Regions from separate parts of the Erwinia sp. CGal63 genome, predicted to be linked through region 4. Evidence: predicted binding sites of a transcription regulator. Region 4 holds the regulator's gene; each other region holds the start of a gene.
What was found. Region 4 encodes CRP, which controls carbon source genes, mostly activating them, when cyclic AMP is high. Its sites were predicted from a motif close to ATGTGANNNNNNTCACAT; they were not measured.
Positions count from the first base shown of each region.

Region 1: a site for CRP is predicted at 700-717, ahead of MKZ79_RS14175 (iron-containing alcohol dehydrogenase). Genes of this name have one in related genera too.
Region 2: a site for CRP is predicted at 1,020-1,037, ahead of rhaB (rhamnulokinase). Genes of this name have one in related genera too.
Region 3: a site for CRP is predicted at 1,097-1,114, ahead of focA (formate transporter FocA). Genes of this name have one in related genera too.

Region 1 covers NZ_JAKUMN010000004.1:156,087-161,503, reverse strand. Annotated here, with positions in the region: gene dtnK (D-threonate kinase) at 1-626, opposite strand, end outside; gene MKZ79_RS14175 (iron-containing alcohol dehydrogenase) at 832-1,977, shown strand; gene MKZ79_RS14170 (dihydrodipicolinate synthase family protein) at 1,990-2,874, shown strand; gene MKZ79_RS14165 (sodium:solute symporter family protein) at 2,991-4,397, shown strand; gene MKZ79_RS14160 (sialidase family protein) at 4,399-5,417, shown strand, end outside.
Region 2 covers NZ_JAKUMN010000001.1:955,488-960,904, forward strand. Annotated here, with positions in the region: gene rhaR (HTH-type transcriptional activator RhaR) at 1-9, opposite strand, end outside; gene rhaS (HTH-type transcriptional activator RhaS) at 18-845, opposite strand; gene rhaB (rhamnulokinase) at 1,147-2,619, shown strand; gene MKZ79_RS04305 (L-rhamnose isomerase) at 2,616-3,872, shown strand; gene rhaD (rhamnulose-1-phosphate aldolase) at 3,882-4,724, shown strand; gene rhaM (L-rhamnose mutarotase) at 4,714-5,028, shown strand; gene MKZ79_RS04320 (sugar transporter) at 5,064-5,417, opposite strand, start outside.
Region 3 covers NZ_JAKUMN010000001.1:1,727,835-1,733,251, reverse strand. Annotated here, with positions in the region: gene pflB (formate C-acetyltransferase) at 1-109, opposite strand, end outside; gene focA (formate transporter FocA) at 181-1,038, opposite strand; gene ycaO (30S ribosomal protein S12 methylthiotransferase accessory factor YcaO) at 1,400-3,157, opposite strand; gene serC (3-phosphoserine/phosphohydroxythreonine transaminase) at 3,464-4,549, shown strand; gene aroA (3-phosphoshikimate 1-carboxyvinyltransferase) at 4,627-5,417, shown strand, end outside.
Region 4 covers NZ_JAKUMN010000008.1:45,778-51,194, forward strand. Annotated here, with positions in the region: gene MKZ79_RS19360 (hydrolase) at 1-157, shown strand, start outside; gene MKZ79_RS19365 (YheU family protein) at 114-329, shown strand; gene MKZ79_RS19370 (phosphoribulokinase) at 490-1,359, shown strand; gene crp (cAMP-activated global transcriptional regulator CRP) at 1,750-2,382, shown strand; gene MKZ79_RS19380 (YccS/YhfK family putative transporter) at 2,441-4,519, shown strand; gene argD (bifunctional acetylornithine/succinyldiaminopimelate transaminase) at 4,599-5,417, opposite strand, start outside.

The DNA of each region.
Region 1 (5,417 bases), on a different contig from region 4:
GCCGCCTGCATAATGCGTTGCAGATCGCCGTCCGTTTGCGCATCCAACACGATCAGCCGCTTGCCATCCGCAATGGCCGCCTCGATGCGCTGACGCAGATCCTGCGCCGCCAGTGGGATCACGCCGATCGCTAAAGCCGTTTGCTCCCGCAGCCTGACCGGAATGCTGGCGCTGCTTACCGGCGTTTTAGGATCGCTGGCATATTCCGTTTCCGTTAGCAGACGACCGTCGATATAACAGCAGCCTTCTACCGTGGTGCGGCCCAGCGCAGGCACTGCTGGCGCAATCAGCGCAACGCTTTTTCCGCTGGCCCTAAGCGCCGCTTCTGTCTCAGCACCAGGATTGCCGCGCAGCGTGGAGTCGATTTTTTTAAACAGCCAGCCGTCGCGCGCCCTCTCTTGCTGCGCGTTTACGGCTGCTGCGATGCGGCTGGCCGCCAGCTCTGCGCTAACTGCCCGGCTATCCGTATTCACTACTCGCACATCGCAATGTTTTGCCGATGTGGCGGCATCAAACAGCACCTGTACGCGCGCGCCGACGCTGGCCAGTCCGGCTCCGGCGTCGTTAGCGCCGGTGAAGTCATCGGCGATCACCAGCACGGGCGTTTTCCACGTTAAGCGCGACATCTCTTCTCCTGACGGCAGCGCGAAAGCGAAGTGCTCTCGCCGGATATGATTATATTCAATCACGATTGATTATATGTGAGCACGATCAAATTAATCAAAATCAATTTGCCCTATAAATTTATCCCTCTCCCGCCGGAGAAGGGTCATAAATGAGCAAATACAATCACGCCGTGCAACCATCGGCAGCGACAACAGGGTAAAAGGCATGAATATCAACAGCACCGTGATTAGCGGATACCAGACGCTTAACGACATTGGCTATCTGCTGCAGAACCATCAGCAGGTGCTGATGGTGACGGACAAAAATATCGTCGGTATCCCGGCGGTACAGCAGCTGATTACGCAGATTAGCGGCCAGACAATGCTGAACATTGTGGATTCGGTGCCGCCGGAACCCAGTCAGCATGATGTGGCGACGGTGCTGGCTTCTCTGTCGACGCGGAAAGTGGATTTGGTGATCGGCGTTGGCGGCGGCAGCGTGCTGGACGTCGCCAAACTGCTTTCCGTGCTCTGCGCGGACGACGCGCCCTCGCTGGAAGCGCTGCTGGCCGGCGAAAAACCGCAGCGCCGCACCGCTTCGCTGCTGATCCCAACGACCGCTGGCACAGGCTCCGAGGCCACGCCAAACGCAATCCTGGCTATCCCGGAGAAAGAAACCAAAGTCGGCATTATTTCGCCGGTGATGCTGCCCGATTACGTAGTGCTGGCGCCCGAGCTGACCACCAGTATGCCTGCGCATATCGCCTCTTCGACCGGCATCGACGCGCTCTGTCATCTGCTCGAATGCTTTACCGCCAACGTCGCTAATCCGGTTAGTGATAACTACGCGCTGATCGGCATGAAGAAGCTGTTCGCCAGCCTGGAAAAGACCATCGCGGAGCCGGATAACCTGGCGGCGCGTCTGGATATGCTCTGGGCTTCTTACTACGGCGGCGCGGCTATCGCGCACGCTGGCACACATCTGGTGCACGCCATGTCCTATCCGCTGGGCGGCAAATACCATCTGCCGCACGGCGTGGCGAACGCCATTCTGCTGGCGCCCTGTATGCGCTTCGTGCGTCCGGCTGCGGTCGGCAAATTCGCGCAGGCTTACGATCTGTTGCCGGACGCCAATGCCTCACTCAGCGAGGAAGAAAAATCCGTAGCGCTGGTGGACTACTTCGCCGCGCTGGTGAAGCGTCTGAAGCTACCCGCCAGCCTGGACGAACTGGGTATCAACGCCGATCACCTGCCCTATCTGGTCGAGGCCGCGCTGGACGTACAGCGCCTGATGAAAAACGTGCCGGGTAGCGTCAGCGCCGACGATGTGCGCGAGGTTTATCTGACGCTGTTTCCCACTCTGAATCACTAACTGGACAAAGCCATGATAAAGAAAATAACCGGCGTGCTGACCGCTATCGTCACGCCGTTTACCGCTGAGGGCGACTACCATGAGCGCGCGATGCGTCAGCAGATCCAGCGCCAGCTCGCTGCGGGCAACGGCATTTTTTGCGGCGGCACCAACGGCGAGTTTTTCGTGCTGAATGAAAAAGAGAAGCTGGCCGTGACCGCGACCTGCGTGGAGGAAGTGGCCGGCAAGGCGTTTCTGGTCGCGCATGTCGGCGAGATTTCTACCCGCGAAACTATCCGCCTGGGCAAACAGGTCGCCAGCATGGGCGTGGATGCCGTCTCAGTGATTACGCCTTACTTCGTGCCGCTGAAGCAGGAAGAGCTGATCGCCCATTACGAAGCGGTCGCCGACGCGCTGGAAGTGCCTGTGTTTCTCTACAACATCCCGGCGCGCACCGGCAATACGCTACAGCCAGAGACGGTACGCATGCTGGCGGCGCATCCCAATATCGTCGGCATCAAGGACAGCGCGGGCAGCTATGAGAGCCTGAGCGGTTTTTTACAGGCTGCCGAAGGCGCTGAAAACTTTAACGTGCTCAACGGCCCGGATTCGCTAATCCACCAGGGCTTTGTCGACGGCTGTTCCGCCTGCATCTCCGGGCTGGCCAACGTCGCGCCTAAAGAGATCAACGCAATTTGGGCGCGCTTTAACGATGGCGATATCGAAGGCTCGCGCAAAGAGCAGGAAAACGTCACCGGCCTGCGCACCGATCTCTACGGCGTCGCCTTCTCGCCTGCGGCGGTGAAAAAAGCCGTGGCGCTGATGGGCTACGACGTGGGCGAAAGCCGCTATGCCGTGCGCTTCAGCGCCGAAGAAGAGCAGCGTATTCGCCAGATCGTCAATCAGTACACCCAATAATCCCTGTGCAGGCCGTTGGGGCATATTCCACCTTCAGCGCCCTATCCGGCGCTTAACCCTACAAGGGCGCGAAAAGAGCCGCAGGCCGCCGCGTCCGCTCATAGTGAGGCATCACAATGAAAGAGTTTTCTGCTGAAGGCACGCTAATTATTGTTTGCATGGTGGTCGCCTATATTTTGTTTACCACCTGGCTGACTTACCGGCTAAGAAGTAAAAGCTCCGGCGACTTTATGGAAGGGTCGCGCGCCATGCCCGCTTTTATCGTCGGTATTATGCTGATGTCGGAATATATCGGCGCCAAATCGACCATCGGCACCGCGCAGGCCGCTTTTGAAGATGGCTTTGCCGCATCCTGGTCGGTCATCGGCGCGGCGATTGGCTTTCCCATCTTCGGCCTGCTGCTGGTGAAGCGCATTTATAATACCGGCAAGATTACTATTTCCGGCGCGATAGCGGAAAAGTACGGCAGCACCACCAAGAATATTATCTCTGTTATTATGATTTACGCGCTGCTGCTGGTGAACGTCGGCAATTACGTCAGCGGCGCGGCGGCTATCTCTACCGTATTAAAAGTGAATCTGCCCGTTGCGGCCTTTATTACCGCCATTGTCAGTACTTTCTATTTCGCTTTCGGCGGCATGAAAGGCATGGCCTGGGTGACGATGCTGCACAGCACGCTGAAATATGTCGGTATCCTGATTATTCTCGGCGTGGCGCTGAAAATGACCGGCGGCATTACGCCAATGGTTGAGAAAATGCCTTCCTTCTACTGGACGTGGGACGGCCACGTAGGCGCCAGCACCATCGTCGCCTGGCTGATTGGCACCATCGGCTCGATCTTCTGTACCCAGTTTGTGATCCAGGCAATTTCCTCCACCAAAAGTCCTGCGGCGGCGCGGCGCGCAACCTGGGTAGCGTTCTTCTTCTGCCTGCCGATTGGTATTGCTATCGCGATGATCGGCGTGGCGGCGAAATATCTGCACCCGGATATTCAAAGCCTCTATGCGCTGCCGGTGTTCTTACAGGATATGAGCCCGTGGCTGGCGGGTATTGTCACCACTTCGCTGGTCGCCTCGATTTTTGTCAGCGTCGGCACCGTAGCATTGGCTATCGCTTCGCTGATCGTAAAAGATTTCTATGTGCCTTACCGCAAGCCAACGCCGGAGCGCGAATTTAAAATGACCCGCTGGCTGTCGCTGGCGATCGGCTTTGCGCCGCTGATTTTCGTGCTGTTCGTCCCGGAAGTACTCAAGCTCTCTTTCTTTACCCGCGCGATCCGTCTGTCGATCTCCGTGGTAGCGATTATCGCCTTCTATCTGCCGATGTTTAAAAGCGCGCGCGGCGCGAACTGGGGCCTGATCGGCGCCTGCGTGATGACTTCCGTCTGGTTCGTGCTGGGCGATCCTTTTGGTATCAACAACATGTATATCGCGCTGATTACGCCAGCGGTGATTATGGCTATCGACTATCTGATCCCGAGCCGTCAGAGCGTAAAAAACAGCATGCAAAAAAGTGGAGCCTGATATGAGTGAAACCCTGACAGTGGAACGTAATGGTCTGGTGCAGCCGGCCGATAAAGATCCTCGCCAACAAGTGGCGATGCTGCCTTCGCCCTGCCCGCAAAACCATGCGGCCAATCTGCTGCCGCTGCCGGACGGCGACCTGCTTTGCGTCTGGTTTGGCGGCACTCAGGAAGGCATCGCCGATATCTCCGTCTGGTGCTCGCGGCTGGCGAAAAACAGCGATTGCTGGAGCGAGCCGCAGAAGCTTTCCGACGACAGCAGTCGCTCCGAGCAGAACCCGGTACTGTTTCTCGCGCCCGATAACGTGCTGTGGCTGCTGTGGACGGCGCAGAAGTCCGGCAACCAGGATACCGCCATCGTGCGCTTTCGCCAGTCGCAGGATTTCGGCAAAAGCTGGGGCCCGATCGCCACGCTGCTGGACAAGCCCGGCACCTTTATCCGTCAGCCGATTGTGGTGCTGGAGAACGGCAACTGGCTGCTGCCGGTGTTTTACTGCACCACGCGGCCCGGCGAAAAGTGGGTCGGCAACTACGATACCAGCGCGGTGAAGATCTCTTCTGACCAGGGAAAAAGCTGGCGCGACGTGGCCGTGCCGGAGAGCACCGGCTGCGTGCATATGAACATCACGCTGCTGAAGGACGGCTCGCTGCTGGCGCTGTTCCGCAGCCGCTGGGCGGATAACATTTATGCCAGTCGCTCGACCGATAACGGCGAAAGCTGGTCGGCGCCGCAGCCGACCGAGCTGCCGAATAATAATTCGTCGATCCAGCTCACGACGCTGGCTAACGGCGATCTGGCGCTGGTCTACAACGCCATGAGCGCCGAAGGCGCCAGCGAACGTCGCCTGTCGCTCTATGACGAAATTGAAGATGAAGAGGACGACGTAGCCGTGGCGACGCAACCTGTCACGCATAGCGGCAAAACGGCGTTCTGGGGCGCGCCGCGTGCGCCGATGACGCTGGCGATTTCCACCGACGGCGGCAGAAGCTGGCCGTGGCGGCGTAATCTGGACGAAGGCGA
Region 2 (5,417 bases), on a different contig from region 4:
CTCGCTCACGGTTCACCTCACAGGTCAGTTTGCCTGATGGTACGCGGAGAAAAGCCAAATTCACGCTTAAATAGCGTGGAAAAGTGATTGCTGTCACCAAATCCGCAGTGGTAAGCGATATCGGTAATTCGCATTTCACTGTGGCGTAACAAATGCCGCGCCTGCAGTAGGCGCAGCCGGTTGAGATAGCGCTGCGGCGTGCTGCCGGTATGCTGTTTCAACTGACGGTGCAGCGTGCGCAGCGAAAGCGAAAAGCGATCCGCCAGCGCATCCCAGTCCACCTCTTCGCTGTAGTGTTCAGCCAGCCAGTCCAGCAGGCCGCGCATCCTTCCGCCCTGATCGTCTCCCGGCTCTTCGCTGCAGCCGCGGCGCAGCAGTACCAGTAGCTGCATAAAATGCAGCTCTTGCTCAGCGCGAGTCTCCAGCCGCGCCGGATCGGTCGGCGCCTGTAGCTCTTTAATCAACGCTTTCGCCTGCTCCATTACCCTGGTGCTGATCCGCCAGTGCGAAGGGTAGTTGCCGTCTTTCTCCTGCGGCAAAAGGTGCTGGAAATTGGTGATAAAGCGAAACGCTTCCGGGCCGCGATAGAGCACGTTGGTGAGGATCAGACTCTCTGTCTTTTCATACAGATGGCGATCGTGATCGCGAACGAAGCAGACGCAGCCGCCGCAGAGCGTGCGCGGCTCGCCGTTAAAGACGTGTACGCCGACGCCCTGTTCCACCAGCACGATTTCATGGAAATCCTCGTGGTGATGTTCAGGAAAAGCGCTCTGCGGTATACGGGGTTCGATAGCGACGGGCGCGCCGCCGCCTGGGAAAAAGTCCACGCTTTGCAAAAGGGTCATCATGCTGTCTCCTGGGCCGACTCAGCAGCAAGTCTACTGCCGCCGCCCGCTTTTCCGCCTTGATTTTTTGACAGGAAACCTCGGCAAAGCCGCTTGTTTTTCAAGAATATGCGGAAAGAAAACGGGAATTGCGCCTTGCGTCACATCGGCTTTTATTCTGCCTCCTGGCAAGAAATGTGAGCTGCTTCACGTTCACCTTTGTTCTGTTGCCAGCGGGCTATAGCGGCTGGCACTGTCAGGAAGGTGCCAAAAACAGCGGCTTCTAGACTAGTGGCACTATACAGACAGGAAGCCAATAGCCATGAGCATGCAAAATTGTGTTGCCGTTGACCTGGGCGCATCCAGCGGACGCGTGATGCTGGCCCGTTTTAACCCGCAAAATGGCGAACTGACGCTGGAAGAGGTCGCCCGCTGCGTAAATAACCTGGTCGTCAGGGAAGAGCGGCAATGCTGGGATGTGGACGCGCTGGAAGCGTTTATCCTTGATTCGCTGGCAAAGCTGCAGCAGCAGAATATTGTGCCGGACAGTATCGGTATCGATACCTGGGGCGTGGATTACGTGCTGCTGGACGAGCAGGGCGAGCGCATCGGCCTGCCGGTTTCCTACCGTGACGATCGCACCTGGGGCATCATGCAGAAAGCCTGCGCCGAACTGGGCCGCGAAACGATCTATCAGCGCACCGCGATTCAGTTTTTGCCTTTCAATACGCTTTATCAGCTGCGCGCGCTGTGCGCAGGGCAGCCTGAATGGCTGAAAGACGTTCGCCACGCTCTGCTGATCCCGGACTACTTTCACTACCGTCTGACCGGCAAGCTCAACTGGGAATACACCAACGCCACTACCACCCAACTGCTGAACAGCCGCAGCGGCGACTGGGATCGCGAGCTGCTGGCCTGGACAGGCGCCAGTCCGGCCTGGTTCGGCAAGCCTTCTGTGCCCGGCACCAAAGTGGGCGACTGGCAAACCGGCGCGGGCCTCTCCGTGCCGGTCATCGCCGTCGCCACGCACGATACGGCCAGCGCCGTGCTTGCCGCGCCGTTGAATAAAGAAAATGTCGCCTGGCTCAGCTCCGGCACCTGGTCGCTGATGGGCTTCGAAAGCCGACAGCCTTACAACAACGCCGAAGCGCTGGCGGCCAATATCACCAATGAAGGCGGCGCGGAAGGGCGCTACCGCGTATTGAAAAACATTATGGGCCTGTGGCTGCTGCAGCGCGTCTGCCGCGAGCTGGCGATAACCGATCTCACCGCGCTGGTTAAAGAGGCGGAAGCGGAGCCATCCTGCCGCTCGCTAATCAATCCCAACGACGACCGCTTTATCAACCCGGTCAATATGGTGCGCGAAATCCAGGACGCCTGCGCCGGACAAGGTATGCCGACGCCCGCAACGGCCGCGGCGCTCGCCCGCACTATTTTCGACAGCCTGGCGCTCTATTACCGCTTTGTACTGGAAGAGCTCTCGGCAGTACGCGGCGCGCCGTTCAGCCAGCTGCATATCGTCGGCGGCGGCTGTCAGAATCCGCTGTTGAACCAGCTTTGCGCCAACGCCTGCGGCATTCCGGTTATCGCCGGGCCGGTGGAAGCCTCCACGCTTGGCAACATTGGCAGCCAGCTTATTGCCCACGGCAGCGTCAGGGACGTCGCCCATTTCCGACAGCTGGTCGCACAGAATTTCCCGTTAACCACTTTTACCCCACAGGTCAGCGACGCCTACAGCCGCCACTGGGCGCTATTTCAGTCACTGACACATTCGGCTAAGGAGCTATGCGTATGACCCGAGCAATTGAGCAGGCATTTGAACTGGCGAGATCGCGCTTTGCAGAACATGGCGTGGACGTTGACGCCGCACTGGCGCAGCTGGATAAGCTGCCAATCTCAATGCACTGCTGGCAGGGCGACGACGTTCGCGGTTTTGAAAATCCTCAGGGCGCGCTGACCGGCGGCATCCAGGCGACCGGTAACTATCCCGGCAGAGCCACGACGCCTGCGGAACTGCGTGCCGATCTGGAACAGGCGCTGTCGCTGATCCCTGGCCCAAAAAGACTGAACCTGCACGCGATCTATCTGGAGAGCGACAGCCCGGTCGAGCGCAGCGAAATCAAGCCGCAGCACTTCGCCAACTGGGTGGAATGGGCGAAAGCGAATAATCTGGGTCTGGATTTCAACCCTTCCTGCTTCTCGCATCCGCTAAGCGAAAACGGCTTTACCCTGGCGAGCGCCAACAAGGAGATCCGCGATTTCTGGATTGAGCACTGCAAAGCCAGCCGTAAAATCTCCGCTTACTTCGGCGAGCAGCTGAACACGCCTTCCATTATGAACATCTGGATCCCGGATGGCATGAAAGATCTGCCGATCGACCGTTTTGCGCCGCGCGAGCGCCTGATGAACTCGCTGGACGAGATCATCAGCGAAAAACTGAACCCGGCGCACCATATCGACGCGGTCGAGAGCAAGCTCTTCGGCATCGGCGCGGAAAGCTATACCGTCGGCTCCAACGAGTTCTGCCTGGGCTATGCCGCCAGCCGCCAGACGGCGCTGACGCTGGATGCCGGCCATTTCCATCCAACGGAAGTGATCTCCGACAAGATCTCCACCGCGATGCTCTATGTGCCGCGCCTGCTGCTGCACGTCAGCCGTCCGGTACGCTGGGACAGCGATCACGTCGTGCTGCTGGATGATGAAACTCAGGCTATCGCGCATGAAATTGTGCGTCAGCGCCTGTTTGACAAGGTGCATATCGGCCTCGACTTCTTCGACGCCTCCATCAACCGTATCGCCGCCTGGGTTATCGGCACGCGCAACGCCAAAAAAGCGCTGCTGCGCGCGCTGCTGGAGCCGGTGGACAACCTGAAAAAGCTGGAGCTGGATGGCGACTACACTGCGCGCCTGGCCCTGCTGGAAGAACAGAAATCGCTGCCGTGGCAGGCCGTTTGGGAAGCTTACTGCGCGCGCCACGACGTACCTGCGGGAGCCAGCTGGCTTGACAGCGTCCGCCACTATGAACAACAAACTCTCAGCAAACGTTAAGGATGCAATATGCAACACATTCTGACTTCATGGTTCGTCCAGGGAATGGTCAAAGCCACCACTGATATGTGGCTGAAAGGGTGGGACGAGCGCAACGGCGGCAACGTCAGTTATCGTCTGCTTGATGAAGAAGTCCAGCCGTTTGCCCAGGATTTTTACCGCGAGCCGCGCACGGTTGAGCTGACTCAGCCGGTGCCGGATCTGGCTAACTGCTGGTTTATCGTCACCGGTTCCGGCAAGTTTTTCCGCAACGTGCAGCTCGATCCGGCCGACTGCCTGGTGCTGCTGCGGGTCAGCGCGGATGGCCGCGCCTACAGCATCTATTGGGGCCTGAGCAACGGCGGCCTGCCGACCTCCGAGCTGGCTTCGCACTTTCAGTCGCACAGCGTGCGCATGAAGGCGACCAACGGCGCGGATCGCGTGATTATGCACTGTCACGCCACCAACTTTATGTCGCTGAGCTACGTGGTTGAGCTGGACTCCGCTAAATTCACTCGTCTGCTGTGGGAAGGCAGCACCGAATGTCTGGTCGTCTTCCCGGACGGCGTGGGCATCGTGCCGTGGATGGTGCCGGGCACGGACGAAATCGGCGACGCGACGGCTAAGCAAATGGCGTCGCACAGCCTGGTGATGTGGCCTTTCCACGGCATCTTCGGCGCCGGCCCAACGCTGGACGAAACCTTCGGCCTGATCGATACGGCGGAAAAATCGTCTGAGGTAGTGGTGAAAGTGTTGTCGATGGGTGGAATGCGTCAGAGCATCACCACAGAAGAGCTGATCGCGCTGGGCAAACGCTTCAACGTCAAGCCGTGGCAGGCTGCGCTGGAAGCAAGGCATGACCATGTTGCGTAAGGCTTTTGTGATGCAGGTTCATCCTGATAAGCATCAGGAGTATGAGCAGCGCCACAATCCCATCTGGCCGGAGCTGGCGCAGACGCTGAAAGAGCACGGCGCGCATCACTACAGCATCTTTCTGGACGCCTCGCGCAACCTGCTGTTTGCGGTGGTCGAGATCGAATCGGAAGAGCGCTGGAACGCGGTGGCGCAAACGGAAGTTTGTCAGCGCTGGTGGCGATCAATGAGCGAGCTGATGCCGTCCAACGCGGACTTCAGCCCGGTCAGCGAAGAGCTGAAACCGGTATTTTACCTGGCATAAATTAAAAGGCTCATCGTTTGATGAGCCTTTCGCTTTTAATTGATTCTTAGCTGCGGATAACGCTTCATGCTCCAGGCGCACCAGGCCAGCGAAACGAGGCCGATAGCGCCGCCCGCGTAACCAATATGCGCCATACCCAGATGCAAACTCACCTGATTGCCCAGCAGCGCGCCGCCGCCAATACCCAGATTATAAATGCCGGACATCAGCGACATCGCCACGTCGGTAGCGTCCGGCGCCAGCGTCAGCACTCTGACCTGCACCGCCAGGCCGATAATCATCATCGCCATCCCCCAGATAACGCAAAGCGTGGCGATAGCTACGGTATGGCTGGCGGCGAAAAACAGCGCCAGCATACAGGCGGAAACCAGCGTAATTGCGCCTAACAG
Region 3 (5,417 bases), on a different contig from region 4:
AAGGCGTGTAGTTTTTCTGAATGAAGTCACGGACGTTAATGCTGTTCTGCCATTCGCCCTCTGCAAAGCCTGCCCAGGCAGCAGCCTGGTTTACATTTTGCTCGCTCATGTGATCACCTTTTCAATAAAGTTCTTTCGTTCCTGCCGCATGGCGGCAGGGCTTAATCCTGTCGCCAGCAATCAGTGATGATCGCCGTCCCGTAGATAGATAACCCAGTAGGTCAGACCCACCAGCAATCCGCCGCCGATGATATTGCCAAGCGTGACGGGGATAAGATTATCAACAATGAAATTGCCTACCGTCAGGCTGGAGAAGTGCGCAGCCGTGGTTCCCGTAGCCTGCCAGAACTCTGGCGAGGCGAAATCTTTGATAACGATGGCCATAGGGATAAGAAACATATTGGCAATGCTGTGTTCGAAACCGCTGGCAACGAACATCGCGACGGGCAGTACCATCGCCAACATTTTATCCGTCAGGCTGCGGCCGGAGTAACTCATCCATACCGCCATGCAAACCATCAGATTAGCAAGCGTGCCGAGGCAGACAGCTTCAAGAAAAGTATGGTGCATTTTATGGTCGGCTGTTTGCAGAACATTCAGACCCCATGCACCATTTGCCACCATGTACTGGCCGGCAAACCAGATCAGCCCGACAAAAAACATCGCGCCAAAGAAATTTCCTACATAAACATTGATCCAGTTGCGGGCCAGCTGGCTCCATGAAATGCGGCCGCTGGCTTTAGCGACCATAGTCAATACGGTGGAGGTAAAGAGGTCCGCGCCGCAAACCACTACCAGCATCAGCCCAAGCGAAAAGCAGATGCCGCCAATCAGTTTCGCCACGCCGAACGGTATAGCTTCCGTCCCGGTTGTCGCGGTGATATAAAAAACAAAAGCAATCGAAATAAAGACGCCCGCCGTGATGGCGAGGAAAAATGTCGTGAAGGGATGTTTTGAGGCTTTATAGACGCCGGCTTCTTCAGCGACTTTAGCCATTTCCGATGGTAAGAGTAAATCAAACGGGTTGCCAGCTTTCACACTAACCTCTCCCAAAATTAATCAACAACGAAATACTAACAAAGGAGTATAGGCAAGAAATTGATATGGATCATATTGGCACCCTGGTTGACCTGAATACGTTAAAAAAACGGTGCGGTATATGATTTAAGTGGTTGATATTTATGTTTAAAATAAATTTTAAAATATCTATTATTTTTTTAAATAACGCTGGATTTTTTTATTACGGGAAAGGGCAATAAAGATCGGAAGTGAATAAAAAATTTAATCTATGGAAATAATTGGGCTACTTTTTATTAACTTTTGTCGGGGTTAATTTATTTTCTTTTATTTAATACTGGTCCTGAATAACGGCCCGCTTTTTGTTGGCGGGCCGAAAACTTTATTTCCAGTAACGACGTTTTGCCTGCTGCAGCTTTTCATAGGCGGCCAGCAATGACTGGTGAGCCGGGAAGGCGAGCAGATCCTCATCCACGCTCTGCAAGCCGTAGAACGGCGCTTCGCCACTAATGGCGGCGGAAGCGGCATCAACGGCTTCCTGGCCATACATACGCACGAAAGCGTTATGATACTGCAGCGGATCGCGCTCATCCTCAAGGCTCAGCAGCAGCAGCGTTTGCAGACAGCGATAGTAGTTGGCGCGGGCTGGCGTAAACACTGAAGCATTAAACTCCATGGTCCATTCCGTCCAGATCAGCGCCTGATCGATATCGCCGCCCGCCAGCGCCAGCATGGCTTTCAGCTCGCCGATACGCAGTGTGTACCAGCCATTATCTTTACCTGTTGCCAGGCCCAGCAGCTCGCGCACGCGGGTAAAATCATCATGGCCGTCTTCGTCCAGGCGTTCGATCAGCGCCAGGTAATCTTCTTTTTCCCACTGGCTGTCAGGCAGCGAAAGTAGGGTGTCGCGCAGATAGGCGCCCATACTGTTGTTGGCCAGCAGCAGATCTTCCGCAGGATAAATATCGGACATGCCCGGTACGATAATCCGGCAGGCATAGACGTCCAGATGCTGATAGTCCGCAATATAGACTTCTTTATCTTCCGCTTTGAAAATAGCCATTAACGTGGCGAACTCTTCCTGCGTGGTGCCGGCGAAGCTCCAGTCAACAAAAGGATAATCCGCTTCGTCTTTGAACATATCCCAGGAAATCAAACCGCTGGAATCGATAAAGTGGGTTTCGAGGTTGGCGTGTTCGGCAACTTCTTCATCGTCGAACGTTGGCGGCGTAAAGACATCAAGGTCTTTCAGCTCACGGCCCTGCAGCAGTTCCGTTACGGTGCGTTCCAGCGCTACGCCGAAATCGGGATGCGCGCCGAAAGAAGCGAAGCAAGTGCCGTTTTGCGGGTTAAACAGCACTACGCAAATCACTGGATACTTACCGCCCAGAGAGGCGTCGTAAGCGAAAATAGGAAAACCTTCTGCTTCCAGTTTCGCAATGGATTCAACCACGCCTGGATAGCGATCGAGCACCGCTTGCGGAATAGCTGGCAGGCTGATAGCTTCGGCGATAATACGGTTTTTGATGTAGCGCTCGAAGACTTCGGAAAGCCCCTGAACGCGCGCTTCGTTAGCGGTGTTACCTGCCGACATGCCGTTAGAGACATAAAGGTTGCCGATAATGTTCATCGGGATATAGACGATTTGCTGGTCTGACTGACGAGTAAAAGGCAGGCTGCAGATGCCGCGCGCGGCATTACCCGACTGAAGATCGATTAGCTCGCTGGCGCTTAATGACTGCTCGGGATCGTAAAAGTCTTTCAGACGTGCATCGAGGATGCCTTCCGGCAAGCTGTCGTCTTCCGGCAGCGGAAACCATTTTTCGTCAGGGTAATGGACAAAATCGCCATTGGCGATCGCCTTGCCCAGCCAGAAATCGGCAAAGAAGTAGTTAGTCGACAGGCGCTCGAAATACTCGCCCAGCGCTGAGGCCAGCGCAGCTTTTTTACTGGCGCCTTTGCCATTAGTGAAACAGAGCGGGCAGTCGCGATCGCGAATATGTACCGACCAGACATGAGGAACCGGATTCAGCCAGGAAGCTTCTTCGATATGGAAACCGAGATCCTGTAGTTTCTGCTGAAAACGTGCGATGGAGTCTTCCAGAGCGGCGTCTTTGCCTGGAATATAAGTTTGCGTCATAGTGCCCACTCGTTTTGATTGTGTCGAAAGCGCGCCATGATACGGGGTTTCCCGCCTGTTCGCTATCCGACGAACCGTTTTATCCCGGCCATAGTGGCATTTTCTTGAATAAAGATCGGCCATGAAAATGGCTTACCGGAAGACGCCTCACAAAATATCGTGCTTCCTCTGTTTCACCCTACAAGCTGTTGCAGCGCAGGCCGCATAACTGGTCGGCTGACCCGATTAAACATTGCAGCCGCCTGGTGGCAATGATAAAACCGATAGCAGACTCGAAATCGATTGATCTGAATGTGGTGAGGGGAAATGAGCCAGGTTTTCAATTTTAGCTCCGGACCAGCAATGCTGCCGGTGGAAGTACTGCGTCGTGCCGAACAGGAACTCTGCAACTGGCAGGGATTAGGAACTTCCGTAATGGAGATCAGCCACCGCAGCAAAGAGTTTACGCAGGTGGCTGTAGAAGCGGAAAGCGACTTTCGCGATCTGCTAAAAATCCCCTCAAATTACAAAGTATTGTTCTGTCATGGCGGCGCACGCGCGCAGTTCGCCGCGATACCGATGAATCTGCTGGGTAGTCATAGCACTGCGGACTATGCTGATGGCGGCTACTGGGCGCACAGCGCCATAAAAGAAGCGGAAAAATACTGTACGCCTAACGTTATCGACGTCAAAACCAGCGTCGACGGACTAAGCGCTATTACGCCAATGAATCAGTGGTCGCTTTCCGATGAAGCGGCCTATGTCCATTTCTGCCCAAACGAAACCATTGATGGCATCGCTATTAATGAAGAACCGGATTTCGGCGACAAAATTGCCGTGGCCGATCTGTCATCAACCATCCTTTCCCGACCGCTTGATATCAGCCGTTATGGCGTGCTCTACGCTGGCGCGCAGAAAAATATCGGGCCAGCCGGTCTGACGCTGGTGGTAGTGCGTGAGGATTTGCTGGGCAAAGCGCAGAAAGCACTGCCGTCGATACTGGATTACAAAGTCCTGAGCGAAAACGACTCTATGTTTAACACGCCGCCAACTTTCGCATGGTATCTTTCCGGCCTGGTGTTTAAATGGCTGAAAGAGCAGGGCGGCGTGGCGGAAATGGATAAACGCAATCAGGCGAAAGCGGATCTGCTGTACGGCACCATTGATAACAGCGATTTTTACCGCAACGGCGTCGCCGTGGCCAACCGCTCGCGCATGAATGTGCCTTTCCAGCTGGCCGATGCCGCGCTGGATAAGCTTTTCCTGGAGGAGTCCTTTGCGGCAGGCCTGCACGCGCTAAAAGGCCATCGTGCGGTCGGCGGTATGCGTGCTTCCATCTATAACGCTATGCCGCTGGAAGGCGTTAAGGCGTTAACCGACTTTATGACTGACTTCGAACGTCGCCACGGTTAATCTCCGCTGCGGCTTTGTAACGAAAACCCTGCCAGGCCGCAGGGTTTATCGCATTTTATCTGGAGAACAAGTTTCACATGCAGGAATCCCTGACGTTACAGCCCATTGCCAGGATCGACGGCACCGTCAACCTACCCGGCTCTAAAAGCGTTTCTAACCGCGCTTTGCTGCTTGCCGCGCTGGCGAAAGGAACCACTCATCTGACCAATCTGCTAGACAGCGATGACGTGCGCCATATGCTTAACGCGCTGCAGGCTCTGGGCGTAAGCTACACGCTCTCTGCAAACCGTACCGAGTGCGCAGTTTTCGGATTAGGTGGCCCGCTTCAGTCGACCGGGCCGCTGGAACTTTTCCTGGGCAACGCCGGCACGGCGATGCGTCCGCTGGCGGCCGCGCTGTGCCTGGGCGAAGGCGATATCGTGCTGACGGGCGAGCCGCGCATGAAAGAGCGTCCCATCGGTCATCTGGTGGATGCTTTACGCCAGGGCGGCGCGCAAATCGACTATCTGGAGCAGCAAAATTACCCGCCGCTGCGGATCAAAGGCGGCTTTAGCGGTGGCGATGTCGCCGTCGACGGCAGCGTTTCCAGCCAGTTCCTGACCGCTTTGTTAATGACCGCGCCGCTGGCTCCACGCGACACCATTATCACCATTAAAGGTGAGCTGGTTTCCAAACCCTATATCGATATCACTCTGAATTTGATGAAGACGTTTGGCGTCACGGTGCAAAACGACAGCTATAGCGTCTTCCGCATTGCCGGCAATCAGAGCTACACCTCGCCAGGCGACTATCTCGTTGAGGGCGATGCCTCTTCCGCTTCCTATTTTCTGGCGGCGGCGGCGATTAAAGGCGGTACGGTGAAAGTGAC
Region 4 (5,417 bases):
TCAGCTGACGCAGCATGGCGGACATGTGGGATTTGTGGGCGGAACGCTCTTGAGGCCGCAAATGTGGCTGGAGCAGCGTATTCCGCAATGGCTTTCAACCTGGCTGGACAACGATGATTATTCCCTGGAAAGAACTGGACCCGGAGACGCTCGCTAACCTGATCGAAGCTTTTGTGCTGCGCGAAGGCACTGACTATGGCGAACAGGAGCGATCGCTGGAGCAGAAGGTCAACGACGTTAAGCGTCAGCTCACCAACGGCGAAGCCGTGCTGGTGTGGTCGGAACTGCACGAAACCGTCAACATTATGCCAAAAGGGCAGATTCGTTAAGCGCGGCAGGCTGGCTGGCACCTGTGAATTTTTTGCGCCATCCGGCACTTTGTTGTTATTAATTAACCCTTTTTCGCGCCATCGCCGAAGGCGCGGATGATGACACGCCATAGCGAAACGTGATAACAATGGCGGAATAACGCTCACAGGAAACCCGACTATGTCCGCCAAACATCCCGTGATTGCCGTGACCGGTTCCAGCGGCGCGGGCACCACCACCACCAGCCTGGCCTTTCGCAAGATTTTTCAGCAGCTCAGCCTGCACGCGGCGGAAGTGGAAGGCGACAGCTTCCACCGTTTCACCCGGCCGGAAATGGATATGGCGATCCGCAAAGCGCGCGATATGGGCCGTCATATCAGCTACTTCGGCCCCGAAGCCAACGACTTTTCGCTGCTGGAGCAAACTTTCGCGGAATATGGCCGCAGCGGCAGCGGCCAGTCCAGAAAATACCTGCATACCTACGACGAAGCGGTACCGTGGAATCAGGTGCCCGGCACTTTTACGCCGTGGCAGCCGCTGCCGGAACCGACCGACGTGCTGTTTTACGAAGGTCTGCACGGCGGCGTAGTGACGCCGCAAAATAATGTGTCGCAGCATGTCGATCTGCTGGTTGGCGTGGTGCCGATCGTCAATCTGGAGTGGATTCAGAAACTGATCCGCGATACCAGCGAACGCGGCCACTCGCGCGAGGCGGTGATGGATTCCGTAGTGCGCTCAATGGAGGATTATATCAACTTCATTACGCCGCAGTTTTCCCGAACCCATATCAATTTTCAGCGCGTGCCGACCGTGGACACCTCCAATCCTTTCGCCGCGCGCGGCATTCCTTCGCTCGACGAAAGCTTTGTGGTGATCCATTTTCAGGCGCTGGAAAATATCGACTTCCCCTATCTGCTGGCGATGCTGCAGGGCTCTTTTATCTCCCATATCAATACGCTGGTGGTGCCGGGCGGCAAAATGGGGCTGGCGATGGAGCTGATTATGGGGCCGCTGGTCAAGCGGCTGATGGAAGGCAAAGCGATACAATAGCTTTCCGCCCGTGCACGGCCTGCCAGCACGCTGAGGATTCTCCCAAAAAAGGCCGGGATCGCCGCCGGTTCTGTAGAGGTAAGTTTAACAACTTCCTCTAATTCATTCAGTTAAGCGACTGTCAGCTTCGATCGCTAAAACGGCAGCGCGGCAGATTTCCCGCTATGCTGAAGCGAGACAACAGAAGACACTCATGCAAAGCTGTGCTACAAACAAGGCTGTATTTCGTCAGTACTCTACAGACCAGACGAAACGGGACGACATAACGAGCCCGGCGCTCGACAGAGAGCCGAATAACTTTCCTGCATGGGAAGCGCTTGACTATTTCAACGCCTGTCAGGGAACTCTGCCCCTGTATTTAGGCAAGATAACAACAGAGGATAACAGCGAATGGTTCTCGGCAAACCGCAAACAGACCCGACACTTGAATGGTTCCTGTCACATTGCCATATTCATAAGTATCCATCCAAAAGCACGCTGATCCACCAGGGCGAGAAAGCGGAAACCCTTTACTACATCGTCAAAGGCGCGGTAGCGGTGCTGATCAAGGATGAAGAAGGCAAAGAGATGATCCTGTCTTACCTTAATCAGGGCGATTTTATCGGCGAGCTTGGCCTGTTCGAAGAGGGTCAGGAGCGCAGCGCCTGGGTGCGCGCAAAAACGGCCTGCGAAGTGGCAGAAATTTCCTATAAGAAGTTTCGCCAGCTGATTCAGGTTAACCCGGAAATCCTGATGCGTCTCTCTTCGCAGATGGCGCGCCGTCTGCAGGTCACCTCCGAGAAAGTAGGCAATTTAGCTTTCCTTGACGTGACGGGCCGCATCGCGCAAACGCTGTTGAACCTGGCTAAACAGCCGGACGCCATGACCCATCCGGACGGGATGCAGATCAAAATCACCCGTCAGGAGATCGGTCAGATCGTCGGCTGCTCGCGCGAAACCGTTGGCCGTATCCTGAAGATGCTGGAAGATCAGAACCTGATCTCGGCGCACGGCAAAACCATCGTGGTCTACGGCACACGCTAAGCCGCTCTGTTTGTATGGCGCAACGATGCTGTTGCGCCTTTTCAGCCGGTACAGAGTGATGTGGCGCCGAATCATCTATCATCCCGAAGTCAATTACGCCCTGCGGCAAACGCTGGTGCTTTGCCTGCCTGTCGCCGTCGGCTGGCTGCTGGGCAATCTGCAAAACGGCCTGCTGTTCTCGCTGGTGCCGGCCTGCTGCAATATCGCCGGTCTGGATACGCCGCATAAACGCTTCTTTAAACGCCTGCTAATCGGCGGCGGCCTCTTCGCCTTCAGCAGCTTTCTGGTGCAGTATCTGGGCGACTACGCCGTTCCGCTGCCCGTTATCCTCTTCTCTATGGCCATGCTGCTGGGCGTCACTGGCGAAATCAGTCCGCTGCACGGCAGGCTGCTGCCCGGCGCGCTGATCGCCGGCATATTCACGCTGAGCCTGGCCGGACGCATGCCCATCTGGCAGCCGCCGTCGCTCTATATTCTGGGCACGGTCTGGTACGGCCTGTTTAACTGGTTCTGGTTCTGGCTGTGGAAAGAGCAGCCGATGCGGGAGACGCTGAGCCTGCTCTATCGCGAGCTGGCCGACTACTGCGAAGCGAAATATACCCTGCTGACGCAGCTCGCCGATCCGGAAAAAGCGCTGCCGCCGCTGCTGGCGCGCCAGCAGAAAGCGGTCGATTTGATCAACACCTGCTATCAGCAGATGCATATGCTCGCCGCGAGCAACGATAATCATCACAAACGACTGACCCGCGCGTTTCAGGTGGCGCTGGATTTACAGGAGCATATCGCCGTTAGCCTGCACCAGCCGGAAGAGGTGCAGAAGCTGGTGGAGCAGAGCCATGCCGAAGCGGTGATCCGCTGGAACGCGCAAACCATCGCCGCCAGGCTGCGCGAGCTGGCGGACGATATCCTTTATCACCGCCTGCCTGAACGATTCAGCATGGAGAAGCCGCTTCAGGCGCTGGAGAAAATTGCCCGCCAGCATCCCGCCAATCCGGTCGGCAACTTTTGCGCCTGGCACTTCAGCCGCATCGCGCGCGTGCTGCGCACCCAGCGTCCGCTCTATCAGCGCGATCTGATGGCGGATCGGCAAAAACGCCTGCCGCTGCTGCCCGCTATCAAAAGCTATCTGTCGCTGAAATCCGCCGCGCTGCGTACCGCAGGTCGCTTTGCGGTGATGCTCGCTTTCGCCAGTTCGCTGGCGCTGTTCTTTAATCTTCCCAAGCCTTACTGGATTCTGATGACGGTGATGTTCGTCAGCCAGAACGGCTACAGCGCAACCAGAGTGCGCATCCAGCACCGCGCGCTGGGTACCCTGGCCGGTCTGGTGATAGCCGCGCTCACGCTGCGTTTTCAGGTGCCGGAATCGGCGGTGCTGCTGGTGATGCTGACGCTGACGCTGGCGGGTTATCTGGTAATCCGCAAATACTACGGGCTGGCGACGATTGGCTTTACCGTCACGGCGGTTTATTCGCTGCAGCTGCTGTCGCTGAACGGCGCCGATTTCCTGCTGCCGCGCCTGCTGGATACGCTGATGGGCTGCCTGATCGCTTTCGGCGGCATGGTCTGGCTGTGGCCGCAATGGCAAAGCGGCCTGCTGCGACAAAATGCCCATGACGCGCTGGAAACCTATCAGGAAGCGCTGCAGAAGCTGCTGGGCGACGAGCAGGATCCGCAAAAGCTCGCCTGGCAGCGTATGCGCGTCAACCAGGCGCATAACGCGCTGTTCAACTCGCTGAATCAGGCGATGCAGGAGCCAGGCTTCAATGCCAGCTATCTGGCGGATATGAAACTGTGGGTTACGCATAGCCAGTTTATCGTCGAGCATATCAACGCCATGACCATTCTGGCGCGCGAACATACCATGCTGACGCCGCAGCTGGCCGAGCGCTACCTGCAGGCGTGCGAGATAGCGCTGCAGCGCTGTCAGCAGCGGCTGGAGTATGACGGCCCAAGCTCAGAGAGCAACGTGCTGGATACGCAGGTAGAGTTTCATCGCGGCGCCACGACGATCCTGGAAAGGCATGTAAAAAGGATCCTGAGCCATCTGGCGGTGATGCACACCATCTCTTCGCTGGCCTGGAGCAACCGGCCTCATCATGGCCGCTGGCTGTCGCGACATCTGCGAAAATCGGCGTAGGTGCGCCTTTCAGGATGTAAGAGGGGTTGGGATGCGGCCCTGAAGTAAAACCGGAAGCGAGCGGCTTCCGGCTTTTACCTTAAGCCAGCACTTTTTTCACGGCGGCGGCGAAGCGGCTCATGCCCTCTTCGATGTCGGTCGGCTCAATCACCAGCGACGGCACGAAGCGGATGACATCCGTACCGGCATTCAGGATCATCACGCCTTCCGCCGCGGCGGCGTTGAGAATATCGCGAGCTTTGCCCGCATGTTGCGGCTTCAGCGCCGCGCCGATCAGCAGGCCTTTGCCGCGAATATCGCTGAACAGATCCAGCTGCGCATCCAGCGCTTTCAGCGCGACGACAAACTGTTCGCGACGCGCTTCCACGCCGTTAAGCACTTCCGGCGTATTGATGATATCTAACGCTGCTTCCGCCACCGCGCACGCCAGCGGATTGCCGCCGTAGGTGGTGCCGTGGACGCCTGGCGCCATGACCGAGGCGATCTCGTTGCTGGTCAGCATGGCGCTGACCGGGAAGCCGCCGCCCAGCGCTTTGGCCGAGGTCAGGATATCGGGCCGTACGCCGTAATGCTCATACGCAAAAAGCTTGCCGCTGCGGCCCATGCCGCTCTGCACCTCATCCAGCACCAGCAGCGCCTGGTGTTTGTCGCACAGCTCGCGCAACCCTTGCATAAACTCCTGAGTAGCGGGCATCACGCCGCCTTCGCCCTGAACCGGCTCCACGACAATAGCGCAGGTGTGATCGTCGATAACCGCTTTCACCGCGTTGAGGTCGTTAAAAGGCACGTGAACGATATCGGCCGGTTTCGGGCCGAAGCCGTCAGAGTATTTCGGCTGGCCGCCTACGGAGACGGTAAACAGCGTCCGACCGTGGAAAGCGTTATGAAAGGCGATGAT